Regions from separate parts of the Paenibacillus sp. 01T431 genome, predicted to be linked through region 2. Evidence: riboswitches for the same ligand, from Rfam matches in the RefSeq annotation. Region 2 holds a riboswitch; each other region holds the start of a gene.
The links. Region 2 has a riboswitch for cyclic di-AMP ahead of AC1DM9_RS25665 (NAD-binding protein). Riboswitches for the same ligand answer to the same signal wherever they lie in the genome.

Region 1 (8,310 bases), on a different contig from region 2:
GAATGCCGGTGGCAGCTGCAGCCCATGCTTCTAGATGAGCATTTGAGAGCTTGGACATATCAGCTAGCTGCTCGTAACGAAAGAAATCATCATGATACATCGCTTGATATAAATAAAAATCACGCCATGCCAGCTGCCGTACCCATGATTCAGACCCCGGGAGCCCTTGGGTCATTTCGTAGGCTTGGCGGGCGGAGATGGCGCCCGTATTAAGGAAACGTGCAAGCTGGCTTGTATGATCATCGGCATAGGCGTCCCTGCTCTCCGAATAAGAGGCAAGGCGTTCTCGTACGAACCGTTCCAGCTTGGATAATCCTTTGGACGATCCTTGCACGTTTGTGCCGCCTAGGGCGCATGAAACGGATTCGGGCAAAGCGAAGGACTGCGCAACCTTGGCATTAATTTCGCTTAAGGTAGCAAGCTCATGAATCGTCGTTTCACTCATTGGGCTATAGCACTCCAGCATAAAGCTGCTCCACTTGCGATAAAAGGGTGTGAAAACCTTGTATGGATCCATTTTTCGAGCAAATGCCGGGAAAGCATCTAGATCAGCAAGAGGTGAATCGGCAATAGACATCCAGCGGCGGCCAAGGCTGCGTGTGATTAGCCCAAGCTGCTCATCTCGCTGCCGTGAGTAAGGCGTATAGTCTGTATGAACAATAACCTCATCAATAGGATGCGCATGCAGCAGAGCTTCGGTGATCGCAGCAGGATTACCATAAAGCACATGCAGTTCCTTTCCTGCATTAGAATAGTTGTGCAGAAGCGAGGCGGCTTGCGCCATGAAATTCCGGCCGCTATGACTAGTTAAACGGCCATCTCCTGTAATAACGGGATCTATGATTAGCAAATGAATGCCTTGTTTCTCTTTTTTCTTCAAATAATCAAAAGCGCGCAAATCTGCAATACGCAAATCCTTGCGGTGAATAAACAAATACATCAGTGATAGCTCCTTCCATAAGCGCAACATTGAACGGCCGCATTCCAGCTGGAATGAAACAGCAAAGCCGCAAGTCATTTGTCGTCAGAGGACAAAAAACTGCGGCTTTGCTAGATGAGTCTACCCGTTCAACCCTCAAGAAGAGGGATTAGGCTGCTCTATTTTACGTCAACGTTGGCTTGGTATGAATCAGCATCCATGATACGACGAGCAGTTACATATCGTCCCTCATAGTACTCGGAGTTAAGTTTGTCAGTTACAACGCCTCTGCTCGAGGATGAATGTACAAACTTGCCATCTCCAATGTAAATGCCAACATGGGATATGGCGCTATTATTGCCGCCAACTGTGTCGAAGAACACAAGATCTCCCGCAATGAGGTCAGCCTTAGCGACCTTTGTACCTTCTTTTGCTTGCGAACCAGAAGTACGTGAAAGCTCAATGCCCATTTTCTCGAACACATAGCTCGTGAAGCCGGAGCAATCAAAACCTTTCGACGACGTTCCGCCGCTTTTGTACGGAGTGCCAATAAGATCATTAACAATTCCGTTCAATTTTGAGTCAGCGAAAGCGCTTCCCGCTTGAAAAGCGAGCACGAGAACGAGACCCAGGATTAATGCGGTAATCTTCTTCAATTGTGAAACTCCTTCCAATGCCGACGAGGTTAGCTGTGGGGTTCGGTTGAAGGCTCCCTATGATTCCTCGGGCGTTTGAAAAAAACTCAAACGTCGGAATCAATTCACCCAAAGTGGTTCCCCCGTATCCCAATAGGGAATTAGGCAGTTTTTTTATTGCTTTGAGAAATATTCGATTATTTTCAATGATCTCCTGCCTTTAGTGGCAATTTCTAATAATTCTCATGTAACCTTTTGACAATTTGCTTCGTTAAACCGTTCTTTCTGTAATATAAACACGCCATAGTAGTGCTTTCTAACTAAATACATGGAGTCAATTTCATTAATTATGTGGATGTTGTGTAAAATATACCGATTTGTCCTTTAGGCGCTATATCGCAAGGACTAGCTTAAAGTGCCGTAAACGGCGGTATTTCACCATTTTGCTCCTCATAAATTAGAAAAATCTCATCTATATCACTCGTGAATAAGCGTAGATTCAGACAGCCTAGCTGCTGCTCCAGATAGAGCGGCAGAAATAGACAAAGGAGGCTGTTCATGAGAACAGCCCCCTTTGGGCAATCGAAAAAAAGATTTATTTTGCAGTAACGATTTTTTCAGAAATGAGCTGTGGATCGTTGTTTTTTTGCTGCATCCAAAACTGTACCTTGTATTTTCCGGCATTTTTGAAATCGTAGGAAACGAGCTTGGAGCTGAACCAAAAGGTGTCTTTTTCGACGAACTCTTTAAAATCATCATCATCCTGGCTGCGGCTGTCGATTGTCGTTTCCTTATCATTAGGATCAACGATGGTCACTTTGAACTCTGAAATCGCCATATTCAAATTATCGATTTGTGCTTGCACTAAAAATTTCTGAACACTGCCTTTATCAACCTGTCCGAACATAGCTCGCTTCTCGTTCATTAGAAACATATGCACATTGGGCTTCTGAATAATGAGCTTCTTATCATTGCTCTTCCATTGGACGAAGGCTTGAAGGCTGTCACTTAAAGAACGAATGCTAATATAAACCTTATCATCCACAACGACAGCATCGTCAGTGGATTGCTTATTATTATAAAGGAGCGTTACCTTTTGAAATAGTTTGTCTGCTGCAACCAATGAACCGCCCGATAAGAGCAATACCATGGATATAATAACTAGTTTTTTACGCATCATTTGTGAATATCCCCCATTTTTGATTTTCTTTCAGTTATTTATACAGAACTGCCATCATTTAGTTGCGGTTAGTTGTAAAAAAAACCTCCACACCACAGCAAAGCGTGGAATGAAGGTTTATTTTTGCTTCAGCATCTAGAGGACGCTGAAGGCTTTTTTGGTTTGCTACATTCTTTTCGTTTCCAAAAAGTCATATTGCGCGGCAATCGTCCAAACCTTCATCAGTGTTTGAATGAGATAATAGCCTTGATGCAGAATGAGTGCAATCAGCCCGGCCCAAAGCATGGAGAGACTTGTCACCACAAGCCCAGCAGCCGCTCCAATCCCCCACATGATGAGCGACACAGCTGCATAGGTAAGGAAATTTCGGAGAGCGTGCCATAAGGAACGGAATATGCTTCCTCCTGATGCAGCGCTGAATTGCATGGCTAGAAACAGCAGATGCAGTACTGTGCCCCATAGGAGCCATAGAAGGGCGCTAGGCAGCACCATTTGCAGCAGCTCTGGAATAGAGCCGCTCTCTAGAAGCGCATCCAGTGAGCGCGGCAGCACATACCAAGCAGGAGCCACAGATAAAATAACCTCGATCCAGTAAAGCAGAACTACAGGCTTCCAAGCTTTGCGAATACCTTCTAGAAATCGTGTCCCTCCATTCGATCTGGACTGATTTAACGAATAGAATAGACCGGCATTGAATAAGGGAGTGATCAGCATTCGGGCAACAAGGAGACCGCCCAGCGTCCAGACGTAAGGATTAATGAGATCGGTCTTGAACAGCTGGAATTGTGCTTCGGTCATGAATAGCTGAACGGCTGCTTCTGAAGGAGCGGAGCTTGGATATCGACGCAGCAGTGGAGCTACGACCGAATCAATGAAGCGGTAAAGGAAGAACCCCCAGATCAGCTGATAAAGAAATAATAAAACAACAATGTAAAAATGTTTTACCGCTAACCGCCAGCCTTGCTTCAAATGTATTTTCATCGTTTATCGCTCCTTGAACGCAATTACTTACCAGCTCAGCGACCCGAGCAGTCCTTCAATTAGTTGGACAACGCCGAGGCTCCATCTTGTGCGTTTATCCTCTGGCAGCTGAGCCTGCATGTAGTTGTTAATGAGCTTATTATCAAGCACATTGCTGTTGTTTGGGTCAACGACTGCCCATTCAAGCGGAGCGGAATGCAGCTGTTTATATTGCATATGGGATTCCTGAGTATCCCAAAGCTTTGTTATTTTGGTGCCGTCAGTAAACTTCATCAACACTTTAATCTCGCCATTGCTGCCGCCGTTTTTCTTAACGAGTACAACAGATTCATACATCTCAGCACCATCTTGGGTGACTGGGCGTACATGAATCGATTCGATCGAAAAGTCGGCCATTTTGTTGCCGTAGACATATTGGCTGAAATAATCATTCCATTTCGTTTTTGTTACCTGTTCGACAACACGCTGGAAGTCTGCTGTCGATGGATGCTTGAACTTATACTTTTGGAAATAGGTTCGCAATATTTTTTGCATCGTTCTGGAGCCGACCTGATTCTCGATGCCAATGAGCACCAGCTTTGCCCTCAAATATACATTCTCGGCATATTGCGAGTGGCTGGCGTATGACCAAGATTGCTGCTTGAGCGGAGCGGGGTTGGTCATATAGCTCGCTTCCATGCGTAAATTCGGCTCCAAGCCGTATGCCGTCTCCATTACTTTATCCTCGGCATAGGACGTAAACCCCTCGTCCAGCCATGCCTCCTCAAATTCATTAGAGGCGACCATTCCGTACCAATATTGATGGCCAATCTCATGCACGACCGTACGTTCAAGATCGTAGCCTGGGTTATCATTTTCTGCAGCGAAAGCGGTTATGAGTGTTGGATACTCCATGCCGCCAGCTCCGTTCGCTCCTTTGGGCGGAACGACGATCGACAGCGTACTGTAAGGATATTCTCCATACCACTTGGCGTAGCTTGAGAGTGCGGATTTGGCTGCATGCATGTAGCGGTCCTTAAGGTCAGCATGCGCAGGATCAAGATACAGCTTAATGCGTACACCGGGAATGCCGGTATCTGAATAAGCAGTCTCTTCATATACGAAGTCTGGCGAGGCCGACCAAGCAAAATCATGAATATCATCAGCATAAAACTGGTAAATCTTTGTTGCTTCCTTGATCTCGATAGGCTTTGTTTGGAAGCCCGTTGCAGCGACGGTGTAGTTCTCAGGCACATTAATCCGAACGCTGTATATGCCGAAGTCGCTGTAGAACTCAGAATTGCCATGATACTGATGGACATTCCAGCCCTCAGCTGTACGTCCGCGCATGCCGGCTGTCTCATATACAGCGAGCTTTGGAAACCACTGCCCAGCCATCACGAAGTTGCCGGAATAGCCCATTCTTGCGAATACCTCTGGGAGCTTCACCTCGTAGCTCATTCGCAGCGTTACGGAGGTGCCGGGAGCGATAGGCTCCGGCAAGCGGATTTTGGCCAAAGTAAAATCATTGGCATTGCCATCGTCAGGTTGTACATATTGAAGACGTGGCAGAAGGCTCTCACCGTTCAGCGTTTCTAGCGTAAGCAGGTTCATATAGCCTTGGCTATTGGTTGTTGCTTTGTCCTGACGCAGCTTGCCGCCGGATTCTTTCATAAACGTGGTTTTGCCCGATTGAAAGGCGTTCGGGTACAGATGGAAATAGAGCTCGGACACTGTTTTTTTGCCAGGGTTAGTCCAAGTTACGGTTTGCTCACCGTTCAGCTGCTTTGCATCATTCGTTAAATGCACGTTGATATGGTACTCAACGACACGTTTGCTCAGCTCTTGCGGTTTAGGTGTGATGACCGTATTCGGCTCCTGCACGGCAGGCGGCTTGACCGACTTTTGGGCAGGCGCTAGTGCTTGCTTGGCGTTAGCGGCGGGGGCAAAAGCATAAGTATATTGGGATTGCCAAGCAGTCCCGAAGTCATGCTGCATCGATATGCCGAGCAGCGCGACTGCGAGTATTACGAGTAAAATTCGTTTGAAATAGCGTGGAGTCATTGAACGTTTCCCTCCCGTTGACAAGCATCTACAGCATGTATATGTTTGCTTTTCGATGATTATTAGCTAAAATGGAATTATTGTATCGGGGAAGGTGTGAATATGCATGACGGAAGAACAAGGACAACCGGCTGAGCCGGTAAAGAAAGAAAAGAAATCACTGTCGCTCAACGTAGTGAGCAGCAAACAACATAAAGGTTTTGGAGCAGGAACGATCGATTTGAGCGCGGTATCCTGTGTTATTATTGATGATGGCGTTGCTTATATTGATGTTGGCGCTATGCATGCAAAGAGTAAAGTAGAGCGTGGCATTAAGTTTACGCCTAACAAAGAGGATACTCCGAACGGTCGTCAATGCTGGATCGTATGGGTAGCGGTTGACCGCAATGAAGAAGGCTCCTATTACGCGGGCGCTACGGCATGCGAGATGCTGATTGATTCCGAGGCGCGTCGCGGGTGGAAGCTTCTCCCGGATCACGTGAACAAGCTGGATCAATCACTCAAACGCCGCTATAACTTGTCCGAGCTTGGCGATGTCGATAAATCGGCGCTTCGCAAGTTGCTTGTGGAGCATAATCTTGAGTGGTGGGATCGCTCCCCAGACGAGCTTAAGCAAGCTTTGGACGTATAGCAGTTAGCGTTATTAGCAGCAGATTACCGTTATCGTGAATTATGGATGAGAACCTCATCGTTCGTAGGCTAGTCCTATCGAATGGTGAGGTTTTCCGCGTTGATAGAGGCTGTTAAAGCATTTAAAAAATTTTTTTGGCAGCAAGTGCAGGGTATGCGGGACAAGCTGGCGTCTATTAGATTGGGAAGGAGGGGAGCGACATTCAAGACGAGGATTGGATCAGAGAGGTACAGAAGGGCGGGCCCGAGCATTTTGGTCCTTTTGTACAGGCATATGGTCCTTATATATATAGAACAGTCTTCGCAGTGCTTCGTTCACCGCATGATGCGGAGGATATTACACAGGAAGTGCTGCTGCAAATTTATCGCTCCCTTCCGGATTGTCGATTGGATGGGCTCAAAACATGGATTACCCGTATTGCCGTCAATCGAGCGATCGATTTCAAACGCAGCCGTGCACGAAAGCCAGAGGAGCTAATGGATAGCGAAGCGATGTCTGAAAAAGTACATGAAGAACTTGTGTCTGCTCCTGCTGCAGAAACATTAGCCATCGAACAGGCGGATAGGCAGCAGATACGAGAGCGAGTTGATGAAATGCCGGAAAACTATCGTGAAGTCATAACCGCTTATTATATGGAAGACAAGTCATATGAACAAATCGCAGCCGAAACTGGACTAGAACGCAAAAGCGTAGAGTCCAGGCTGTACCGTGCAAGAGGCTGGATGAAGCGCCATTTTCGGAAGGAGGACTTCGAATGATGATTGAGCATATCTCTTCTGATCAAATGTCCCGTTACGTAAACGACAGACTGGTTGAGGCTGAGCGTATACCGGTTGAGCAGCATTTGGCTGCTTGCGATTTCTGTTTGCAGCTGTTCGTCATTGCGATTGAAACAGCTGAGGGCGAGATGCAGCGGGCAGATTCTGATTTAACGACGCCGATGCCTAACATGGAGCAAATAGAAAAGCGTGTCGTGGAGCAATTGATGATGGAGCAGGAACATGATCATAGAGAAGTCGGGCCACATGTTGTGACGAGTACTATACAAGAGAAGCCTCGCCGTCTGCGGACATGGCTTCAGCATCCGGTAACGCATTACACCATAGCTGCTTCGATTACGCTGCTGCTGCTTGCCAGCGGGACTTTTGCCTCCTTCTCACAGAAGCTGGCTCAGCTTGATATGAATGAGAATAAACAGCAGGATATAAGGCCAAATCCGCCAGCGGCGGCAGGTGGACATTCCGAGTCTTGGTCAGACAGAATGGTTGATCAAACCGGATCGTGGCTCGATGGCTTAAAAGCTTCTCGATTTAGATAAATGAAAAAAAGAAGACAGAAGGGAATGAATAAATGATGAATAAAAGCCCGTTAGCGGCGTTCTTTCTTTCTTTTTTACCTGGCGTAGGACATGCCTATGCAGGTCGCCCAGTACGTGCGGTTTTGTACGGGGGAGCTTTCTTTGGTTCGATAGGATTGTGTATGCTATTTGGATTAATGGGCGGGTATATGGAGGATACAGTTTATATCTTTTTGTTTTTTATAGCGGCGATGGCGGGAATCATCAATATGATTGATATGGTCATCTTCCTGCTGCTAGGCAAGGGATTGCCGTCAGGCGGGGCAAACCAGCATCCATTCGAGCATCCTGCTGATCATTTCTCGCCAGGCTTTGTTCCTTTGGAGCAGGAGCGCCAGCGCGAGAAGTCGCGGACGATCATGTTCTCTCTGATTCCGGGTCTAGGGCATATGAATATGGGGCTTATGCAGCGGGGCATTACCTTTCTCATTTCCTTCATTGGCTGGTTTGCGATTATCGTCTTCTTAGGCACGATAACGCACAGGGCAGAGCTGCTCGTGTTTCTTTTGGCGCTTCCTGTTATTTGGATATACAGCATGTTTGACGCAATTAGCCAGCTGCATG
Region 2 (6,527 bases):
CCGCGCAAAGAACAACATCAATGCCATCTCGCTTCAGCTCTGTTCCTTCTCGCAGCATATGATACGTTTTGCCTGAACCGCTTACCGCTCCAATGAGTATTTTCAGACGTCCTTGATGCAGCTTTGCGATGGAGAGCAGCAGCTCCTCTGGCGTTTTCTTTTTCAGCGGAGCCATATGGCTATTCCCCCAACATTTTTGACAATGCGATATTCAGCTTCAACACATTAACCCGTTCGTCACCGAAAACGCCTAAATCGCGGCCTTCCGTATTTGCTTTAACCAATTGCTCAAGCTCTGCTGGCGACACGCCGGTCAGCTTGCTGATTCTTGCGATCTGTACATCAGCCGACTGTGGCGTAATATGCGGATCAAGGCCTGAGCCCGAGTTCGTAATTAAAGCGATCGGCAGCTGGGAAACCGGTACATCTGGATTTTGTGCCTTCCAAGCCTCAATGGAAGCTTTGGTCCTTTCGATTAGAGCTGGATTGGATGGTCCAAAATTGTTCGATCCAGAACCGGCAGCATTATAGTCAATGCTTGATACACGTCCTTGAAACCATTTCGGATCAACAAAGCTTTGGCCGATCAGCTCTGAACCAACCACTTGGCCAGAGCTATCCATTATAAGGCTTCCATTCGCTTGCTTAGGGAACAGCAGCTGAGCTGCTCCCGTGCTTGCAAGAGGGTAAATAATGCCGCAAATAATCATAAATATGATGCTGATTCGCAAAGGTATCATTAACGATGACAACTGGAATCGTGATGCGTTTTTCGCTTGTTCATTCATATAGGTAAGCCTTCTTTCGTGTATGGTTATATTAAATCCATAAATGCACTGCAAAGTCGATGAGTTTAATGCCAACGAACGGAACAATGACACCGCCCAGACCATAAATGAATACGTTGCGGCTAAGCAATTTGGCTCCGTTCATCGGTTTGTACGCTACGCCTTTAATGGCAAGCGGGATAAGCAGCGGAATAATAATGGCGTTAAAAATAAGCGCCGACAGTATAGCAGACAATGGAGAACCTAAATTCATAATATTTAGAACGCCCATCTCTGGAATGGCAAGCATGAACATCGCTGGAATGATTGCAAAATATTTGGCGATATCATTAGCGATACTAAAAGTCGTCAATGCCCCTCTTGTCATAAGCAGCTGCTTGCCGATAGCAATGACTTCAATAATTTTGGAAGGGTCCGAATCCAAGTCAACCATATTGGCAGCTTCTTTTGCAGCAATCGTCCCGCTGTTCATAGCAAGACCCACATCCGCTTGGGCAAGTGCAGGAGCATCGTTTGTACCGTCACCAGTCATCGCAACCATTTTTCCTTCGGCTTGTTCACGGCGTATAACCGCTATTTTATCTTCCGGCCTGCTCTCCGCAATAAAATCGTCGACTCCCGCTTCATGTGCGATGGTTGCTGCAGTAAGCGGATTGTCTCCCGTACACATAATCGTTTTGATGCCCATTTCACGCAGCTGATCGAATCTTTCCTTCATTCCTGGCTTAACGGTATCCTTCAAATAAATAACACCAAAGATTTGATTATCAACAGCTACTGCGAGCGGTGTACCGCCTAATGTAGCAATCGTATTCGAAATATTTTCTAAATCGGTTGGTATGGTCCCCCCCTGTGAAGCTACCCACTTCCGAACCGCATCGACAGAGCCCTTCCGAACTCGGCGGCCGTTTGCCAGATCAATGCCGCTCATTCGCGTCTCTGCTTTGAATTCAATAAATTCGCCGCCTTCCGCAAGTGAAGCATCATAGCTTAAGCCCTGCTTCTTCATCCATTCAAGCACAGAACGGCCTTCAGGCGTTTCATCCTTAATCGAGCTAATAGCCGCCCAACCCGATAAAGTTTGAAGATTGCTGCCTCCGACAGGCACAAGCTCGCTTGCCATCCGGTTGCCGAATGTGATCGTTCCTGTTTTATCCAAAATCATCGTATTAATGTCGCCTGCTGCTTCAACAGCCTTACCTGACATAGCCAGTACATTAAACTGAGTTACTCTATCCATCCCAGCAATGCCGATTGCTGATAATAGTCCGCCGATGGTCGTCGGAATCAAACATACAAGCAGCGCAATTAATACTGGAATTTCTAAGTGGATATCCAAATAGTTAGCGATTGGTGCCAACGTAACAACTACAATTAAGAAAATAATCGTTAAGCTAGTCAAAAGTGTATTGAGCGCAATTTCATTAGGCGTCTTCTGACGTTTCGCTCCTTCAACAAGGGCAATCATCCGATCGATGAATGACTCCCCGGGGTCACTCGTCATGCGCACTTTAATTTTGTCACTCACAACCCTTGTACCGCCTGTAACCGAGCTGAAATCTCCTCCAGCTTCTTTAATGACTGGCGCCGATTCACCTGTAATCGCTGATTCATCTACGGAAGCCAGCCCTTCAATGACCTCGCCATCACCAGGAATCATCTCACCTTGGGAGACGATGAAAATATCGCCTTTGCGGAGCTCCGTTGATGATACGACTACAATAGAGCTGCCGACGAGCTTATTGGCGCTCATTTCCTGCTTAGATTTTTTGAGCGAATTGGCCTGTGCCTTGCCTCTGCCCTCTGCAATGGCTTCAGCAAAGTTTGCGAACAGCAGCGTGAAAAGCAGGATGAAAAACACGGTAATATTAAAGCCTATGCGTTCTTGAGAATTAAAGTAATTTGGAAAAATAGTCATCAGCAGAACGATAACCGTCCCTACCTCGACAACAAACATAACGGGATTTTTCATCATCGTAACTGGATTTAATTTCACAAAGCTATCGACAACGGCATGTTTAACCGCGTCTCCCGACAGCAAATTATTCTTCTTATTTTTATTCATTATCGTTCACCTCATCCGTTAGCGGAGTGTCAAATATTCTGCAACCGGCCCAAGCACGATGACCGGCAAGAAGGTTAATGCACCAATTAAAAGAACAGTACCAATTAGTAATATAGTGAAAAGTCCATTATCTGTACGGAACGTCCCGATTGTTTCTGGAACAGGCTGCTTGCGAACAAGAGATCCTGCAACCGCAAGCATCGCAATCACCGAAATATAGCGGCCGGTCAGCATGACAAGTCCAGTGCTAATATTCCAGAAAGGCGTATTATCGCCTAATCCCTCAAAGCCGGAGCCATTATTCGCAGCCGATGACGTATATTCGTAAAGCACCTGGCTAATGCCGTGAAACCCTGGATTCGTTATCGCCCCGTGACCCAAATCCGTCATAAAAGCGATGGCTGTGGGCACTAATATAATGAAGGGATGAACTAGAATCGCTATCGCTATCAGTTTCATTTCTCGCGGCTCTACTTTTCGTCCCAGAAACTCTGGCGTTCGGCCGACCATCAGCCCGCATATAAACACAGCTAGTATGGCGTACATGAGCATATTGATAAGCCCTACTCCCTTGCCTCCAAAGACGACATTAAGCATCATTTCAGCAAGCGGGACCAAGCCGCCAAGCGGTGTAAGCGTGTCATGCATATTGTTGACGGTACCCGTTGTCGCAGCGGCTGTTACCGTTGTGAACAGTGCCGATTGCGCGATACCGAACCTTACTTCCTTGCCTTCCATGCTTCCTTGAGTAGCGTCGATTCCTAGTGCGCTCATAGCAGGATTGCCTGTTTTCTCCGATGTGTAAGCAAGGCTTAGAAATACTAGAAACAGACACATCATGGCGGAGAATACAACCCAGCCCTGCTTTTTGTTTTTAGCAAAAAGCCCAAATGCATAAGGCAGTGAAGCCGGCAGCGCCCACATCGACAAGATTTGAATCACATTCGTTAATGGATTTGGGTTTTCAAATGGATGAGCCGAGTTCACTCCAAAAAAACCGCCGCCGTTTGTGCCCAAATGTTTGATGGATTCAAGCGAAGCTACAGGACCGATTGCAATTTGCTGCATGGCTCCCTCAAGCGTTTTAATTGTAAATGTTGGATCAAGTGTTTGCGGCACCTGAAGAGCGACAAGCACTAGCGTGATAATAAAGGAAATCGGAAGAAAAATTCTTGTGTGTGCTTTTACAAAATCCTCGAAAAAGTTGCCGATCGTCGTTCCTTTACTCGTAATCCCACGAACAAACGCGATGGCAACCGAGAAGCCCGTCGCCGCTGACGTGAACATCATCATCATGATGACAGCCATTTGGGAGAAATAAGATAAGGCACTTTCCCCGCTGTAATGCTGAAGATTCGTATTGGTAATAAAGCTGATGACTGTATTGAAAGTCAGTGTAGGCTCCATGGCTGCCATGCCATTTGGATTAAACGGCAGTGCATTTTGGAACCGCAATATCAAATAGCTGAAAGCAACTAAAATTAAATTGGTTGCAACAAAGCTGAGTGCGTATATCTTCCAGCTCATGCCCTCTCTTTTTTTGAGACCAATAAGCTTAAATATAAATCGCTCCGTCCCTCCGAATACTTTGTCTAACCGATTGTGTTCATTTGAGAACACATGATAGACGTAAGTACCAAGCGGCTTAACTAACAATACAAGAACGGCAATGACGATAAGCAATTGTAAAATATCCATCTTGTAAATCCCCCTCTATTAAAACTTCTCCGGATGAATTAACGCATAAATCAGATAAACGAAAACAAATACAGCCGCTATCGCTATGACAGTCATTGGCCTTCGCCCCCTGTTTTCTCAATAACACTGGAGCACCAAGTTAAAAAACCGTAAAATAAACCGAAGCTAGCTAACAACGCCCCGAACATATAAAAATCCTGCATGTAAACCCCTCCTGCATTATTTGTTGCTTAATAGAAAACCGACTTCACCGGTATGAGAGAATACGATATGATTCGCTCCGAGCCCCTTGTAAATAGCCCTTGGATTCCACTGCTGTGTGATGACGTAAATGGACTTTGAGGTCCAAGCTCTACAGCACTGTACAAAGCGGCAGCTAAGCGCCAAGCTGCTCTCGAATATAAATACCTCGCTAATGTTCATCGAAGGAACATTCCAGCTTTGACGATCATTCGTATTGATGTACAAAACATTGCTGATGCCCTGCTTGCGAAGCTGTTTTTCTTCCTGTTTGCTATTGGTCAAAACGATAAATTTTAATTGATGAAACTGCAAAGTTCGTATGAATGATTGGCCGGCCTCGTTTAGACCAGCAACAATAATATGCTCTTCCTGCAAACGAATTCTCCTCCATATGGTAAAAAAGGCAACAAAAAAGAAGCCTTGGGATAAGAGGAACTTTTCCCGCGGCTTCTTTGCCCGCAGCAGAATAAGCCGCGGGAAGCACGATGGCTGTTGCCTCTCTCGAGTACACTTACGAGGTTAGCTGTCGGATTCGGGCCTTGAGAGTTGCCCTACGCTTGAACATTTTCAAGCGATTCACCCCATGAAGCGAAATCGTGATTGCACACGAATCGTTCGTTGGTTCCCCCGTTCCTGCTGCTGCAGGACTCAGCGTTTTCTTACATTTTGTAGCAAATAAAGCTTTTTTGGGCACAAAAAACCACAGAGGTCTATGACACTCTGCGGTCGAAGTTAATCGATCACAAGCTTCATCATTCCTCTCTCGGTCCACGCTTACGAGGTTAGCTGTCGGATTCGGGCGGTGAGAGTCGCCCTACTTTGACCGGTATCCATGGCACCTGTCAAAGATTCACCCCTGCTCTGCGTTTGTTCGACTCTCACATCGAACAGGCGCATCGCGTCATTATTGGTTCCCCCGCTTCCGCTTTCACGGAAACTCAGCGATCAGTAAATCGAAACTTATTTATAAATCCTGTATCGAATATTACTCCTCGCTATAAATACTGTAAAGGCAGTCTGCTACCTAATTTAGCCAGTTTCAGCCTTGCAGAGCGATTCGCAACGCTTACATTCATTTCGATCTCTCGATATCTCACTATTTCTCAGTTTTACTCTTGTTTTCAAAAATAGTGTTCAATCCCTTTCCAACGATTTTATGCGTGAATAATCAGATTTCTCTATAATCGAGAATGGAAGAGAATAAACGAGTATTTCGAAGAATAAATATCTTTTTACTGTCATAACGAATGGATTTCTTTTAATATGGCATATGGCTGCCTTTTCACGATATACCACAGTTTTACAATATTGCATTTCGGGTTTACCATAGACGGCAAGCCAATATGGCTGAGTATTATCGGTGAATTATTCAAATCGAGGAGAGATCTCATTGATGTCTACACCAGTTGAAGTACCCTTGCCAAGCTTGGAAAATCATCCTGCTGCCTTGTTTGAAATTAAAAGAATTCAAATGTTTGTGCTGCCGGCTTCCATGCTTGAATCGAATGGTTACCGTGTTTGCCTAAGGCTCTCCACTGCTAATGGTCATGGCTGGAGTGAGCTGTTTATTAAAAAATCCGAGAAGCCTTGCGATTGGATCAGATGGAGCAGTATGCTGCTAAGGTTCATCGGCACACTTCCTCTTGCGTCTCCTTTTGTTTTTCAAACAGATCCAATGATGAAGGACGAGCGTATATTTCATTTGTTTGCAGCCGCTGCTTTGCATATAGAAT
Region 3 (8,310 bases), on a different contig from region 2:
GATTCATGCAGCCGATGGGACGATCGAGTTTAAACTGCTTGCGAGTGAAGGATTGGACCGGATGTACAAATATGCAACTTTGTTCGGCAAAGACGGAAATGTATTATACGAGACTTCCGGTCGTTTCAATAGCGTTAGTTACAAATGTCGTGGTGATGAAGGTTACGTAAGGGCGGCAGTTTATTTGGAAGGCGGTTTTGGCGCATTCTCTCAACCCCTATTTGTTGGATAGGGTGTACTCTCATACATGATAACAGTAGTCTGACGATAACAGCAGGGTAGTACATGAACAGGAAGAATGTGAATTTGAATGAGTAAACAGGTTGATCCGCGCCAAAAGAGCATCATCTCGATAACATGGCCTATCTTTATTGAAGCTTTATTTGGGATGCTGATTGGAACGGTCGATACGATGATGCTTAGCAGCTACTCTGATGGAGCAGTGGCAGCGGTTGGGATAGCTAATCAGATTTTAGTTGTAGTGGGCTTGATGTTTGGATTTGTTACGGTGGGTACAAGTGTCATTCTCAATCAATGGCTCGGCGCAGGCAACTTGCATGGCGCTGATCGAATCGGGAGAACGGCGCTTACTTTGAATGTTATGCTCGGTTTAATAGCTAGCGTAGGATTGATTGTCTATGCCGACGTGTTTTTAGCGCTTTTTAAAGTGCCCGAGGATGTGATGGCAGAAGGAGTCAGTTATTTATCGATTGTCGGCAGCTCCGTCTTCATTACTGCAATAAGCATGACGTTAGGTACCATTTTACGATGCCGCGGTATTGTGAAAGAAATGATGCTCATCGCATTGGGTATAAATGTGCTGCATATTACCTTGAATTATCTGGTGCTGATGGAGCCTTTTGGCTTTCCTAATCTAGGTGTAGAAGGAGTAGCAGCATCCACATGGATAACCCGTGCCATAGGGATGATCGCTTATTTGATTTTATGTATTCGAAGCTTGGAGTATAAGGTTGGCTTGATTAGTCCATTTAAGTTTCAAAGAAAAAATATTGGCCTTATATTTAAACTAGGTATTCCTTCGGCAGGTGAGCATGTTTCTTATAATCTCTCACAGGTTGTAATCACATATCTAGTCACGCTGATCGGTACGACAGCGTTAACGACAAAAATTTATTCGCAGAGCAAAACTTCTTTTGTTTTTGTTTTTTCAATGGCAATTGGTCAAGGAACGCAAATTATTGTTGGACATCTGATTGGAGCCCAGCAGAAGGATGATGCTTATCGATCCAGTATTCAAAGTTTGAAGCTGGCGTTCGTCATTTCGCTTGCGTTTGGTATTTGCATCTATAGCTTCTCAGGTCAATTGCTCAGCCTTTTTACTAATGATGCAGAAATTATATTGTTAGGCAAGCAGCTCATGTTGTTATCGATTATGCTGGAGCCGGCTCGGGCTTGCAACATGGTGCTTATCAGTTGTCTAAATGCGGCTGGAGATGTGAAATTCCCAGTTGCTGCCGGGTTAGTGTCCATGTGGGGGATTAGTGTGCCGCTGGCATACGTGTTTGGGATCGTGTTCGACATGGGGTTGGTAGGAATATGGCTGGCCTTTTCAATCGATGAATGGATAAGAGCATTACTGATGTTCTACAGATGGAGGAGACGTTCTTGGCAGAAGGTCGATATTTTGGCGAAACTTGCTTAACTAGAAAGAGTAACTGTATGAAAATACGGATACTCTTTTTTTGTGTTTAAACCGTTATATTTTGAAAATGTGATTGGAAATTCATCTATTTTAATTACAAAAAAATCAGCACCTTTGACAAAAATCATGTAGTGAACAGCTAAATAAATAATAATAATGAAGAAAAATGAAAGTATTCTAATAAACCAATTGCAGGATTATGGTAAAAACAATCGAATTTAACGATACTATAAGGTTTATTGACATGCCGAGTTCTGTATATCGGAAACGGGGGAACCACCTAGGGTGAATTGCTTAATGTATTTTTTTAAGCATAGGGATCTTCAACCGAACCCATAAGCTAACCTCGTAGGCACCGAAGGGAGAAGTTGTTTTGAAGAAGGGTTTTATTTTATTGTTATCCTGCTTGCTGCTGCTTACTGGAGGAGGAAGCGTGCTTGCAGATAAGTCGGACAAGTCAGTGCTTACGAATTCCATTAGCGAGGTTGTTGGAACTCCTTATAAATGGGGAGGCACAACGAGCAAAGGGTTTGACTGCTCGGGTTTTATTCTACATATCTTTAATCAATTTGATGTTAAGCTGCCTAGAACATCTCAATCGCAATCAGACACAGGCACAGAGGTCAATAAAGATGAACTACGCGTGGGTGATCTTGTGTTCTTCAACACAAGCGGCAAAGGCGTTTCTCATGCGGGCATTTACATTGGGGATGGGAAATTTGCTCATTCTTCTACAAGCAAAGGGGTTACGATTACAAATCTTAACGATTCTTATTACGCAAAACGTTATGTAACAGCAAGGCGTGTCGTAACAGAAGATACATTTGCTGCGATGATGGAGTCTAAATAATGTGTAATGATTTTAAAAACCACCTTACGAGGTGGTTTTTTTTATGTAACCATTTATTAAGTATTTGTTAAAGGGTTGTAAGCCAATAATTCGCAAGCTTACAATGTAAATAACATGAGTAATGGAATGAGGTTATAGGATTGAAAAGAGGAACAATCGCATCTTTGGTAGAGGTACTAGCTGTATCTACTAAACTAGGACTAACCTCATTTGGGGGTCCGATAGCCCATCTGGGTTATTTTCACAATGAGTATATTCGTCGCCGTAAATGGATGGATGAACGTAGTTATGCAGACCTCGTTGCTTTATGTCAGTTTCTACCCGGACCAGCCAGCAGTCAAGTTGGGATCGGTATAGGGATAGTTAGGGCTGGGTTATTGGGCGGACTAGTGGCTTGGTTAGGGTTCACACTGCCATCGATCATAGCATTAGTGGCCTTTGCTTTTTTGCTGCAAGGATTTGATCTTGGAAACACAGGCTGGATTCATGGATTGAAAATTGTAGCGGTGGCCATCGTTGCTCATGCCATTCTAGGGATGGGGCAGAAACTAACACCGGATCGAAATAGAGCTACGATAGCAGTCATCGCTGCTGCGGTAACGTTGTATTGGCAAGCGGCCTATAGTCAAGTAATCATTATTGCTGCAGCTGGATTGATCGGGGTATGGTTATATCGTATGAAAACAGTCGAGGGAACTCCTGATCTGAACATTCGAATTAGCCGTTCCCTTGCGATCTCCTGCCTCGTTATATTTCTCACGCTTCTAATTGTGTTGCCATTTCTAAGGCAATGGGGAAATATGGAATGGATTGCGATGTTCGATAGCTATTATCGTGCAGGCTCACTGGTGTTTGGAGGCGGACATGTTGTGCTGCCGCTGCTTGAGAATGAAGTTGTCTTTACCGGGTGGGTTAATGAATCGGATTTTTTAGCAGGTTATAGCGCTGCGCAGGCTGTGCCTGGTCCACTTTTTACATTCGCTAGTTATCTTGGTACTCTCTCTGGTGGATTAACTGGAGCCATTGTCGCAACTACAGCAATTTTTTTGCCGGCATTTCTTCTTGTTGCTGGAACATTGCCGTTTTGGAATGTGTTGCGAAATAACTCAAAAATCCAAGGTGCATTAGTTGGCGTTAACGCCGCTGTAGTTGGCATATTGCTTGCTGCACTGTATGATCCGCTTTGGACTAGCGCGATAGTAGAGTCCGGTGATTTTATGCTGGCTGCCGTATTGTTTATTATGCTTGTTTTTTGGAAGCTACCACCTTGGATGATTGTTGTGGTCGGTGCATTAGGCGGAATGGTCCTTGAACTTATTTAATAATTAATCAATTGATAAAAACCTCTAATCCGCGATAACGGATTAGAGGTTTTTTATATGAATTGAATCTGCCTACATGACGGATTTTGCAGCAATGCTCAATTGCTCTTTAATGAGGTCAGCGGTGAGTTGTCCGGATAAAGTGACCATCGGGACGCCGCCACCGGGGTGTGTTGATCCGCCAACGAAATAAAGATTATCGAGCAGCTTGCTTTTGCTTGGAATTTTGAAGCCCCCGTTAAGCTTGCGGTCCGTTACAATGCCGTAGATGGAACCGCCATTAGAACCATAAAGGTGCTGGATATCATCTGGAGTGAAGGTATATTCAAACTCAATATGCTGTCTCAGCTCCGTTAGTCCCATACGTTCGAGCTTATTCAGAACCAGGTCTCTGTAAGCCGCCTTCTGTAACTCGAAGCTTTCTCCAGGTTTGAGCGGCGGCACATGAGTAAGCACAAATAGATTTTCTTTGCCCTGCGGTGCCTGTCCAGGATCCGTTTTGCTTGAAACCCCGATGTACACTGTTGGATCATCTGTAGGTTTGCCTTCGACAAATATATCGTTGAACTCTTTATCTGGATCTTCAGAGAAGAAGAAATTATGGTGAAGAAGCTGATCATACACTTTATCCACGCCAAGAAGCAGCACAAGTCCTGATACAGTAGGCTCGTATTTAGCTAAATCCTTTACGCGGTCGGCCGATTTCGGATGATGCTGCAGCAGTGTTTGATGCGCTGGAATAGCCTCAAGATTTGACACAATCAGATCAGCTTCTATTACGTTGCCATCTTCTAAAGTTACCCCTGTTGCGGTTTGGCCGACTGTATTTATTTGAGCAACTGGAGCTGAAGTGCGAACCTCCACACCGAGCTCATCAAGCAGCTTAAGCATACCCTCCGCAATTCGGTACATACCGCCTTCTACATAATAGATGCCAAGCCCCATTTGTACATAGATTAATTGTGACAGCACAGCGGGAGCGGCATAAGGCGAGGAACCGATATACATGATGAAAAAATCGAACAATTGACGCAAATGCTTGTCCTTCAGAAAGCGGTTTGTCGTCTGATGCATGGTCTTCATCGGGTCCATCGCTAACAGTTCCTTCATACTGTGGTGACGCCGCAGGTCGCTCAGGCCACTAAGGCTCTTGTTATAAAAGCTTTTTGTGTTGAGCTGATACATTTGCTGACAATAATCCAAATAAGAGAGGAATTGCTGTGCATCAACCGGTGAGATTTGTTCGAATTGCTTGATTAGGTCAGGGAAGTCACCTGTTATATCAAGTGTTACCCCATCTTCGAAAAAAGTTCTCCACTGAGGTTCAACACGAACCAGCTTCATATAATCCTCTAGATTGCGGCCAGCACTTTCAAACAGCTGTTCGAGCACCCAAGGCATCGTCAGAATAGAAGGGCCCGTATCGAAAGTGTAGCCTTGCCCTGATCTTACGTTTAATTTGCCGCCAACGCGTTCATTTTTTTCTAATATGGTCACTTGATGCCCATCTACAGAGAGGCGAATAGCAGCTGCTAGTCCGCCGAGACCGCCTCCGACGACAATAATCTTTTTGCTCATAGGAGCACTTCCTCTCATCATTGGTCATTTAGCCGAAACGATGCAGATGACAAACTATATACACAATCGTATAATCGTTGTAGAACTAACGTAAAAGGTTAATGCGATAAGCAGAATGCGGGATATGCATTTAACCAACACTTTTTCACTTTCAGTATTAACAAATTTTACCTATAACATGCAGCTTTTGCAGGATCAAATCTTCGGATAGCTCCTGCTATTTCGTCGTTAAGGGACGAGAATGAGGCTATAAAAAGCGAATAATGGCTCGTATAGTTTGAATGCCATCATTTTCACCAAAGATAGGGCTGTGGTTGTAAGTTTGTATACCCATTATCAACTGCCAAATGGAATGACCTAATTAGCCTGGTGAAAGGTGGTACACAACTTTGGGGAAAATGAGCTGTTTGTATAAGAAAACATGGAATAACGAGTCATATAAGGAATTTTGGTACCTTTTGTACAGAGGATTAGATCTATGATTGGAAATGTTGTGCTGTTGCTTGGCGGACTTATTTGTGGTGCATGGCTGCTGAACAAAATCCGACCATTAGATGAGGATTTGGTGCCTTTCTCAAAGAACGATAGAAAGAGTCTCTCAAGCATTTCAGTTATCATTCCAGCTAGAAATGAAGAGAGAAACCTGACACAATTATTGCCATCAATAAAGGGGCAGCAACTCGCTCCATTTGAAGTGATTGTAGTAGATGACGGATCAACTGATCGTACAGCAGCCATCGCTGAATCATTTGGTGCAATAGTTGTAAACCCGGGCGAGCTGCCGGATGGTTGGCTTGGTAAAAGCTGGGCGTGCTGGAATGGCGCGCAGGCAGCAAGCGGTCATTTACTTATTTTCCTTGATGCAGATACTTGTTTAGAGGATGCTGGGTTGGCGGTGCTGGCTGAGGCCCATTCCAAGCAGAACGGGCTGCTTTCGATCCAGCCTTACCACAAGATGAAGCGGCGCTATGAATGGTTGTCAGCTTTCTTCAACATCATCGTCTTAGCAGCGGTTGGAGCACCTCAAACTGCTGCCGCAACAAAGAAGAAGGCTGTAGGCGCTTTCGGTCCTTGTATAGTCTGTACCCGAGAATCATATTTTCAAACAGGTGGGCACGAGGCTGTTCGTGAGCGTATTCTCGAAAATTACAGCTTAGGCCTTCTATTTGCTGAGCAGCAAACGGTTCGGAATTGTAGCGGAAAAAGTGTTATTGCTTTCCGAATGTACCCGGAAGGCATTCGGAAATTGTGTGCAGGCTGGAGTAAAAGCTTCGCATCAGGTGCATCTTCTACGACACCGCTGCGTTTACTAGCTATAATCTGGTGGCTAACTGGTTCGATTACGGTTGTTACACAATGGTTGAATCCTCAAATTTGGCGATCAAGCGACCAAATAACGATAGGAATAATCAGCTACCTCGCTTATGTTTTGTTAATAAATATACAGTTGAGCCGAGCTGGAAATTTTGGTTTCCAGACCGCTTTCCTGTTTCCTATTCCGCTTCTCTTTTTTATGGGGATCTTCGCTAGTTCAACGCTGCAAACCTTTTTTCGCCGCAAGGTCACATGGAAAGGTCGCTCGATTTCAACTATGAAGGGAAGCGGGCGGAAGTGAGAATTTTTGAATTTTCACCGTTTTGGACATTGGTTGTAAATATTTTTGCATGGCTGCTTGTGCATATGGGCGTGTCCTATTTGTTTTTGAAAATGCCTGATGTTTGGTTCAGCCGCACTGCTGATCGCATGAAACCTCAGACAAAGAGGCGCGGAGAAGAATTGGTCTATGAACGATTGTTATTCATTCGTGTTTGGAAAGACAAACTGCCAGACGGAGGAAGCTTGTTTCAAGGAGGCTTTGCCAAGAAAAAATTAGCTGTCCTTGAGAAAGCTTACTTGCAGACCTTTATACTTGAAACGCGGCGCGGAGAGTGGACTCACATCATTTCGATGCTGCCTGCGCCGCTATTTTTCCTATGGAACGAAAGCATTTATGGCTGGATCATGATCGTTTATGCCATTGTCGCCAATGTCCCATTTATCATTGTACAGCGCTATAACCGTTTTCGGCTGCAGCGCATTTTTTGGAAACTGAAGGAAAAGAGTGAAATGTAATGATGTACACAATCAGACAAGCTTCAACACTGCTAGGTATTCCTGCGGTTACGATTCGTGCTTGGGAAACAAGATATGAAGCGATTAAGCCCATTCGCACAGAAACAGGCTATCGCCTCTTTGATGATAAAAATATGGAGGATTTACGCTTCCTCAAAAATCAGACGGATGAGAAAGGGATGACGATTTCACAAGCTGTTCGGCTGCTAAAGGAGCAGCAGCTTTTGCGTGAACGGATGTTGGAAGCGAAGACAGAGACCCATGCTAAAGTTGGGGCAGAAGAGGCTCATCAAGAAATGGTGGAGCGCTTGTATAACACGCTTTGCAACTTTCGTACGGAACAAGCAAAAACGATGGTTGATTTAGGATTTTCTATGTATGGCTATGACATTATGATCTATCAAATCTTATTTTCAGTAATGATTAAAGCCGGCACGGAGTGGGAAGAAGGCAGAGCTTCTGTTGCGCAGGAGCATTTTATTACACAGTTCGTGATTCAGCGTTGTCTTAGTTTCTTTCAACTTTTTCCGATTGATAATCGAGTGCCCCGCATGCTTGCTTTATGTCCATCTGGAGAACATCACCAAGCAGGACTACTTTTATTTTCTTTATTTTTGCGTAAAAAAGGGGCTGACGTGCTGTATCTTGGACCAGATACTCCGGAGGATGGCATTGCAGAGTTGATTAAGTCGCAGCAAATTCTAGTCCTATGTATTTCGTTAACTGACGCAAACTTAATGGAACCCACTTTTGCTTTTATAAACCGTTTATTGGTTCATCATGCT
Region 4 (8,310 bases), on a different contig from region 2:
AAGGCTTCCGCCTTGCTAAACCTGTCTCAGCCTGCACTTTCTCGCAAAATTGCCAAGCTTGAGCAGGACCTAGGCTCTCCTTTGTTTCATCGCATCGGAAAGCGGCTGGAGCTTACTCGAATTGGGCAATTGACCTATGAATATGCTTTGGAGCTTCGCCAGCTTCATCGCAAATATCTGCAAACCGTCTCTGAGTTCACCTCAGCTGGACATACGACCCTTACTATTGGCGCAAGCTTGACGACGCTTCAAACGACTTTGCCCGATCTCATTCAAAGCTTAACTTCAACTCATCCGGAGATCGACATTAAAGCGATTACCGGCAAGACGCACGAAATCGTATCGCTCGTGCGAGATCACAAAGCCGATATCGGCATTGTCGCCTCTAGTATTGAAGATTCAACGCTGCGGTGCATTCCGCTGTTTGAGGATCATCTATCGCTCGTGGTGCCTCGCAATCAGGTCATTACCGATAAAGGCACGCTGGGTATACAGGATGTGACCGGCATGCCGATGATCTTGTTCTCCAAAGGCACTTGGTACAGGTTGTTGACCGACGAGCTGTTTGACAAATATCATCTTCAGCCGGATGTGCGAATGGAAATTGATTCGTTTGAAGCTATACTTCGGCTGCTGCATACTTGCCGTGCTGCGACGCTCCTGCCTCAATCATATATGCGCAATCAACTGCTTGAAGACAATGATCTTACCGTCATTCCCATTCGAGAACTTGAAGATACAAAGCGTACCACCTCGCTCATTCATGCGGATTCGGCCGCCCTCAGCCCGTCCGTTCGTCTATGGATCAACGAGCTTGCAGCAGGCTTCCCCAGCAAAAAGGACAGCAGCTTTTAAAATAGCTGCTGTCCTTCAGCATTTCCAATATTACACTTCCAAATCCATTTCAGCCTAATCTGCTTTTTCTAATAATAAGCCTTTTCCACTACATAAAAAAATTAACGGATAACGGATGCTTCGAAGTCTTCTATTTGCTCATTTGTTCCTATAATAACCATGACATCACGAAGTGAAAGGACATCCGTTGCTGTCGGTGCAATGATGATGCCATTAGGCTTATTTATGGCTACGATGCTGCATCCAAATCTAGCTCGCGGATTAAGATCATGCAATGACTTGCCATCCAAGCATTGCGGTACAGCAAGCTCGGCGATCGTATACTCTTTGGAAAGCTCGATATAATCTAATAGATTTGGGGATACAAGCTGATGCGCAACTCGAATACCCATATCGCGCTCAGGATAGACCACGCGGTCTACACCGATTTTCTCAAGCACCCGGCCATGCAGTTCAGTCAAAGCTTTCGCTACAACTTGCTTCACTTCCAAATCCTTAAGCAGTATGGTTGTCAAAATGCTGGATTGAATGTCATCGCCAATCGCGACAACTCCGCAATCAAAGTTTCTTACACCCAAGGAGCGCAGCGCTTCTTCATCCGTACAATCAGCTGATACAGCATAGGTTAGAATACCGCTCATGTCCTGAACGGCTTCCTCATCCTTATCTATTCCAAGCACCTCATGGCCAAGCTGGACGAGTTCGCGCCCTAAGCTCGAACCAAATCTCCCTAAGCCGATGATGACAAATTGTTTCTTTTTAATTCCCACTTGCAAAGTCTCCTATCCAATCGTAATTTTGCCTTCTGGATGCCGATAAAGCTCTTTCTCTGTACGAGGCCCAAGCGCGTATGCAAGCGTCAGGGGTCCAAGTCTTCCGGCAAACATGGTTAATGCAATGACTATTTTCCCAACAAGGCTCAGCTCTGGCGTAACACCAACGGATAATCCTACTGTTCCAAATGCTGATGTCGCTTCAAACAATAGCTTTATAAAAGCTTGATCCTCCGTCATCGACAAAATCATCGTTACAATAATGACAAGCGATAAAGAGATCAAAGTAATCGTGAGTGCTTTAAAAATTCTGTCTTTGCCTAATCTGTAACGGAAAAGAACGATGTCCTCTCGTCCTCTAATCATTGCAAATACAGCGCCGACCAGCGTTGCAAAGGTTGTTGTTTTGATGCCGCCGCCCGTCGAGCCGGGCGAGGCGCCAATAAACATTAATATAATGGTGAAAAACATTGTCGCTTGCCGGATAGCCGTATAATCAAGCGTATTGGCTCCTGCCGTCCGCGGCGTTACCGACTGGAAGAACGAGGACAAAATTTTCCCGCCCCAGTCCAGAGAGCCCAGTGTCTTCGAATTCGAGAATTCAAAAATAAATATGACGAGTGTCCCTACTGCAATAAGCGTTCCTGTCATAGATAGCACGACCTTGCTGTGCAGCGACAGCTTGCGGTTTTTGCGGAACTCCATCAGGTCCGACATAACGACAAAGCCAAGTCCACCCGAAATGATCAGCATCATAGCTGCAATATTGACGACTGGATCAGAAACGTATAAGGTCAAGCTGCGATAGTTCCCAAAAATATCAAAACCAGCATTGTTAAACAATGAAACCGCATGAAAGGCTCCAAAATAAATCGCTTTGCCCAGCGGCATATCAAATGCAAACCTCGAAGCAAACAACGCAGCGCCAATAAGCTCTATTGTCAATGAATACACAATAACGCGTCTAATCAAACGCACGATGCCTTCCATGCTCGACTGGTTCATGGATTCCTGCAGCAAAAGCCGCTCACGCAGCGAAATCCTCTTGCGAAGTACGAGCGCTACCAGCGTCGCCATCGTCATAAATCCGAGTCCGCCAAGCTGGAACAAGCACATTAATATGATTTGACCCCATATAGAGAAATAAGTTCCGGTATCAACGACAACTAACCCTGTTACACAGGTTGCCGAAGTTGCCGTAAACAGCGCATCTATAAAAGGCAATCTCTCACCGCTTACCGATGCAAAAGGCATGGATAATAATAAGGCACCCAGCAATATAATAAGAGCGAATCCACTTACCAAAATACGCGGGGGTGACCACTTCAAAACATTCCAACTAACCTTCATTCATTTCCCTTCTTTTTGATTATGTCATATTGTCATTTATTGTTTTTAAGCATAAAAAAAAGCACTGGAAACTCAAGTGCTCGTGCGATGAGTCCTGTTCCAATACGCCTTCGAGGTTAGCTGACGGATTCGGGCCTGGACAGGCAGCCCTATTCAGCGGAAGAAGACGATGCTTCACCGCTAAAATTCACCCCATGCTATCTAATGTTGAACTGCTTTGCTTTCAGCAGGCTCATCCATTTAGACAACTTTATGGTTCCCCCGATTTCCTTAGGAAATTCGGCTATGCTATGCAATTAGTATGACGATAACGATTATAATCCCTAAACACTCCTGATATAAAGGTGACGTTTATGACAAACAGGACGATATTAGCTCAAATTAGGGCAATGGGACGAACCAGCACATAGCTAGCTTGCTGGACATCGTTATTTCGCATTTTTTTGAAAACAAACGGTCATTTTCATTGGATAATTTAGGGATTCATATGTTAAGGTAATAAAATGAGCTATTTATTATGAAGACAGTTGAGGTGAAACTATGATTGATTCTATTAAACCCAATGAATGGAAACGATTTATATGGGCAGCAGTTGCTTGCTTTATTATTTATGGGGCCGTACAAATCGTTCCAATGATTACGGCTATCTCATCTGGCGAAATGAATACCAAGGTCATTACGAAATCAGCGGCGGAAGATAAGGCGTCTGCATTTGTTGAAAAAGAAACAGGCTTGAAGGTGAAATCGGCTAAAGCCGTACATCAGACCGATAAAATTATGAATGGCTACTTATCTAAATATGAGCTGGTCAAATCATATACGGATAAATACGACCCTAGGTTTCCTACAGATACGTTTCAAGTTGATCTTAAGTTCATAGGCGGCGGCAGCGGATATGTTTATCTGCATATGCATAGCGGGAAAGTCGTAGCTTGGAACTTGAAGCTTGAGGGGGAACAGCTATCAGATGCAGATAAAGCAAAAGAAGCTATTGCCTTCCTAACAGCAGGAAATTTCAGCGGTACTGAATTCATAGGCGGTCAAATATTGCCTAATGGCGATTGGCAGCCTCAGCCTCCTGCAGGTTATTCCATTAAAAATGCTCATCTGAACGTATTGGTTAACGCTCTTGTCGTGAATGACCGTACGATCATTACTAAATATAAACCTACATTTAAAGCACCATCCGATTACATAAACTATGTAGAGAAACAAGATAAAATAGCTGGATACCTTACCTCTATCGGTTATCTGTTCATGAGCTTCGTTTTATTCGTCTTAGCTATTATTTACTCCGTTTTGTATCGAAAACATACATCCTTTAAATACGGAATCGTATTAACGATCATTTATTTAATTACTTATACGATCATGAATTTAAACGTTCTGGATGGTATCCGGGCTACGCTCGGCGAGACGGATATGGCAGGCGCTACCGTTTCGATCACTGCCATCGTAAGTGTTCTGCTAGCGATTCCAATGGCAGGTTCCATTTATGTATCCATTGTTGCCGGAGACGGCCTCTGGAAGGCGCAGGGCCGCGCTTTATGGCCGCGTTTTGGTCAAAGAGGGTATGGCGATTATGTTTGGCGCAGCGTCGGCTTGTCCTATTTATTCGCGATCATCTTATTCGCAATTCAATCGGTTATCTTTATCGCCTTGAAGCTGTCCATTGGCACTTGGGAAACATCAGATGCCTCACAATCCCCATACAATATGGGCATTCTTTGGCTGATGCCCGTGCTTGCTTGGGCTGCCGCAATTGGCGAAGAAGCCGTATTCCGCTTCTTCGGTATTGGACTATTTCGCAGGTGGTTTAAAAACACGTTTGCCGCAGCACTGCTGCCTACCTTCTTCTGGGCGCTCGGCCATGTGATGTATCCTTTTTATCCGTCTACGACGAGATTGTTTGAGCTGATGATTATCGGGCTGTTGTTCAGCTTTATCTTCGTCAGATACGGCTTCATTACAGCCATGTTCACCCATGCCATCTTCAACAGCGTTGCAGTTGGCCTATCCTTGCTCACTATTGGAACAGCACCGAACATAATCTCGGCTATTTTCTTCTCCGTGCTGCCGGTACTGATTGCATTTGTTCTAAAATATTTAAGTCACAAAAAAGAGAAGAAGCCGTCTATGACGACGACTCCTCCCCTAGGGCAGCTATAATTTGCGAAGCTAATTTATCACCAATAGATAGAGGCCGGAAGTCTTCGACTGAGGCCTCTTTTATTTTTTTGATCGAGCCAAAATGCTTGAGCAGCAGCTTGCGTCGTTTCTCGCCAATGCCCGGAATCGAATCAAGCTTCGACTCCACCATGGATTTGGCGCGCTGCTCGCGGTGGAATGTAATCGCAAAGCGATGCACCTCATCTTGAATGCGCTGCAGCAAATAAAACTCCTGGCTGTCCCTTGGCAAAGGAACAATCTCCGCAGGATCTCCAGTCATAAGCTGCGCTGTCTTATGCTTTGCATCCTTCACAAGACCGCAAACCGGGATGTATAACCCAAGCTCATTCTCAAGCACGTCGAGCGCCGCTGATATTTGCCCTTTGCCTCCATCAACTACAATCAGATCCGGCGGAGCTAATTCCTCTTTCACCACACGCTCGTAGCGGCGCCGTATGACCTCGCGCATCGTTTCGTAGTCATCTGGACCTTGTACTGTCTTAACCTTGTATTTACGGTACTCCTTGCGGTCTGGCTTGCCGTCCGTAAAGACAACCATAGCCGAAACTGGATTCGTACCTTGAATATTGGAGTTATCAAATGCCTCGATTCGGCGTACTTCATCCAGTCCTAACCAGCCTGCAAGCGACTCTGACGCTTTAACGCTTCGTTCCTCATCTCGTTCGATAAGCCTGAATTTCTCGTCCAGCATCACCCTTGCATTATCGATAGCCATCGTTACGACCTCGCTCTTGCGTCCGCGCTGCGGCATAAGCACCTTAACCTTCAGCCAGCTGTGCAAGGATGCAATGACATCGTCAGCATGCGTAGCGGCTGCCTCATCAACTGCTGCCACTCCGCCCGCTGATTCCACCGCTTCCAGCTCAGGCGGTATTGGCAGCAGGATTTGCTTAGGCAATGCCGGATTATCGCTATAATACTGCGTAACGAATGTCATGAAATCATCATACTCTTCCCCGTAATAAGGAAAAGTTGTGCCATGCCGCTCAATGAGCTTCCCTTGGCGCATGTACAATATTTGAACGCACATCCAGCCCTTATCTACTGCAAAACCAAAAATATCACGGTCAAGCGCATCGGACATCGTAATCTTCTGCTTCTCCATGACCGCATCGATTGCAATAAGCTGATCCCGAAGCTCCTTCGCCCGTTCAAATTCGAGCTTCTCGGCTGCTTCCTCCATCTTGCGCTGCAGCTCATTTTTCACGACATCTTGACCGCCGTTCAAAAACTTTGAAATTTCTTGAATCATCCGATCATATTCGCTCTGCTGCACATCAAATTCACACGGTGCAATACATTGTCCTAGATGATAATACAAGCACACCTTATCAGGAAGTGTCTTGCACTTGCGAAGCGGATATAGCCGGTCCAGAAGCTTCTTTGTCTGCTGAGCGGCATAAGCATTCGGGTAAGGGCCAAAGTACTTGCCCTTGTCTTTAATGATACGTCTTGTGACCTCGAGCTTCGGATGTTTCTCGTTCGTAATTTTGATATAGGGGAACGTTTTATCATCCTTTAACAGGACGTTATATCTTGGATGGTATTGTTTAATTAAGTTGCATTCTAAAATGAGTGCTTCCATATTGCTAGAGGTTACAATGAATTCAAAATCACGAATTTCAGATACGAGCCGCTGCGTCTTGCCGTTGTGGCTGCCGTTAAAATAAGAACGCACGCGATTTTTGAGCACTTTTGCCTTGCCTACATAAATGATGACGCCTTCGCTGTTTTTCATGAGGTAACAGCCTGATTGATCCGGGAGCAAAGCTAGTTTGTTCCGTATCGTCTCTTTTGCCTCTGCAAGCTGCTGCTCTGCCTGCTCCCGATCCGTTTGCTGATGATCCATGCTCTCGCCTCCGACTGCCAAATGATTCTGTTCATATTTTATCATAACTCGGCTATACTTTGTTTTACAATTGTCACCGGTTCTGGCTTTACAACTGTTTATCTGTTTGAGTATACTAATATAAGTTGAATAAACCGATACTACATAAAGACGACCGTAAATTGGTTGTTACTTACGCAATCGGTCTTTTTCAAGGAGGACGTCAACGATGGAAAACGTAAGAGACCCGCGCGAGCATTTTAACGAAGAGCCTCGCCATGACTTGATGGACGTCGTGTTCGGCTTTGGCGGCATGCTCGGTTTAATGACCGTCATTTTCGCTGTTGCTGTAATCGTGAAATTCATCATTTCATAAGAAAAAGGAGCAGCGAGCTGCTCCTTTTTTTTGTTGCCTATCAACGATACGCAGCTGATTAATCAGATATAATTCCGCTATGCTTGTTGCTTTCTCATTAAATAAGGATACAAGAAAATAAGTCCGAGTATATAAAGCAATAACGCAAACAACGCAGGTGAAAGATGCAAAAAATCGATATAACCGATGGATAGATGAACACTTAAGCCCGCATAGAAGCCCGGTGCTCCGCCAAGCAGCAGCGTCCACCATATCCAGCGCGATCCCTGCTGGATTCCCCATAGCGCAATAATAAGAATGGCCAGCGCAGCACAGAACAACGCTCCGCCAAATCCTGCTCTATCATGGGCTATTAACGGGATGAGTTTCAAGTTCGCCCCATTCAGCTCGTTATGCGTCGTATTCAAATAAACCAAATCCGATTGTACGAACACCTCTGTAATCCCAACGCCTGCGATCGTTAAACCGCCTACAGCCAGTGCGAATCCCAAAACAACAAAACAAAATTGTCCATACATCGCCAAACGCCATAATAGATCATTGCGAACATTAACTGGCAAGCGATAGGGCTGATCCGGATTTCTGCGCATGGATAGCAGAAACATCGGGAACAAAACCGCAGCAGCTAGCGCATGCAGCGGGTCGAAATAACCGTAGCCAAGAAATAAGAAAAAGCTTAAAAATCCAACAATACCAGACGTCATCAAAGCTGTTCGAGCCCAGTGCAGACTATACTTTAATCCATGTCTAGCCAATTGAACATACAATATGCCGATTGTAATCATCGTTCCGGAAAGCGTAATTCGGTCATGAGACATAAAATGCAGCAAATGATGGTTGACTTGCTTCAGTTCGTCCAGCGTCATGTCTATAAAATTCAAGTCATAGGACAGCAGCACCGTAGTCGCAGCAATAATCCAAGACAATATCCCGCCAAT

Region 1: it holds a riboswitch for cyclic di-AMP, as region 2 does, so the genes downstream of both, AC1DM9_RS29920 (C40 family peptidase) here and AC1DM9_RS25665 (NAD-binding protein) in region 2, are expected to answer to the same signal.
Region 3: it holds a riboswitch for cyclic di-AMP, as region 2 does, so the genes downstream of both, AC1DM9_RS08005 (C40 family peptidase) here and AC1DM9_RS25665 (NAD-binding protein) in region 2, are expected to answer to the same signal.
Region 4: it holds a riboswitch for cyclic di-AMP, as region 2 does, so the genes downstream of both, AC1DM9_RS03460 (TrkH family potassium uptake protein) here and AC1DM9_RS25665 (NAD-binding protein) in region 2, are expected to answer to the same signal.

The regions. Positions count from the first base shown of each region.
Region 1 covers NZ_JBFTPT010000023.1:45,621-53,930, forward strand. Annotated here, with positions in the region: gene AC1DM9_RS29915 (FAD-binding domain-containing protein) at 1-940, opposite strand, end outside; gene AC1DM9_RS29920 (C40 family peptidase) at 1,099-1,575, opposite strand; cyclic di-AMP (ydaO/yuaA leader) riboswitch at 1,579-1,732, opposite strand; gene AC1DM9_RS29925 (hypothetical protein) at 1,965-2,114, opposite strand; gene AC1DM9_RS29930 (hypothetical protein) at 2,150-2,734, opposite strand; gene AC1DM9_RS29935 (hypothetical protein) at 2,900-3,715, opposite strand; gene AC1DM9_RS29940 (M1 family metallopeptidase) at 3,743-5,758, opposite strand; gene AC1DM9_RS29945 (YwhD family protein) at 5,865-6,389, shown strand; gene AC1DM9_RS29950 (sigma-70 family RNA polymerase sigma factor) at 6,695-7,147, shown strand; gene AC1DM9_RS29955 (hypothetical protein) at 7,144-7,707, shown strand; gene AC1DM9_RS29960 (hypothetical protein) at 7,740-8,310, shown strand, end outside.
Region 2 covers NZ_JBFTPT010000015.1:154,717-161,243, reverse strand. Annotated here, with positions in the region: gene AC1DM9_RS25690 (histidine kinase) at 1-175, opposite strand, end outside; gene kdpC (potassium-transporting ATPase subunit KdpC) at 180-788, opposite strand; gene kdpB (potassium-transporting ATPase subunit KdpB) at 820-2,853, opposite strand; gene kdpA (potassium-transporting ATPase subunit KdpA) at 2,872-4,551, opposite strand; gene kdpF (K(+)-transporting ATPase subunit F) at 4,570-4,647, opposite strand; gene AC1DM9_RS25665 (NAD-binding protein) at 4,771-5,169, opposite strand; cyclic di-AMP (ydaO/yuaA leader) riboswitch at 5,288-5,458, opposite strand; cyclic di-AMP (ydaO/yuaA leader) riboswitch at 5,550-5,748, opposite strand; gene AC1DM9_RS25660 (hypothetical protein) at 6,188-6,527, shown strand, end outside.
Region 3 covers NZ_JBFTPT010000004.1:70,761-79,070, forward strand. Annotated here, with positions in the region: gene AC1DM9_RS07995 (CehA/McbA family metallohydrolase domain-containing protein) at 1-232, shown strand, start outside; gene AC1DM9_RS08000 (MATE family efflux transporter) at 311-1,663, shown strand; cyclic di-AMP (ydaO/yuaA leader) riboswitch at 1,899-2,033, shown strand; gene AC1DM9_RS08005 (C40 family peptidase) at 2,037-2,513, shown strand; gene AC1DM9_RS08010 (chromate transporter) at 2,648-3,835, shown strand; gene AC1DM9_RS08015 (phytoene desaturase family protein) at 3,908-5,413, opposite strand; gene AC1DM9_RS08020 (glycosyltransferase) at 5,892-7,028, shown strand; gene AC1DM9_RS08025 (glycosyl-4,4'-diaponeurosporenoate acyltransferase CrtO family protein) at 7,025-7,525, shown strand; gene AC1DM9_RS08030 (MerR family transcriptional regulator) at 7,525-8,310, shown strand, end outside.
Region 4 covers NZ_JBFTPT010000002.1:174,427-182,736, reverse strand. Annotated here, with positions in the region: gene AC1DM9_RS03470 (LysR family transcriptional regulator) at 1-855, shown strand, start outside; gene AC1DM9_RS03465 (potassium channel family protein) at 957-1,619, opposite strand; gene AC1DM9_RS03460 (TrkH family potassium uptake protein) at 1,638-2,978, opposite strand; cyclic di-AMP (ydaO/yuaA leader) riboswitch at 3,069-3,273, opposite strand; gene AC1DM9_RS03455 (CPBP family intramembrane glutamic endopeptidase) at 3,519-5,147, shown strand; gene uvrC (excinuclease ABC subunit UvrC) at 5,113-7,017, opposite strand; gene AC1DM9_RS03445 (YqzM family protein) at 7,226-7,372, shown strand; gene AC1DM9_RS03440 (dihydroorotate dehydrogenase) at 7,450-8,310, opposite strand, start outside.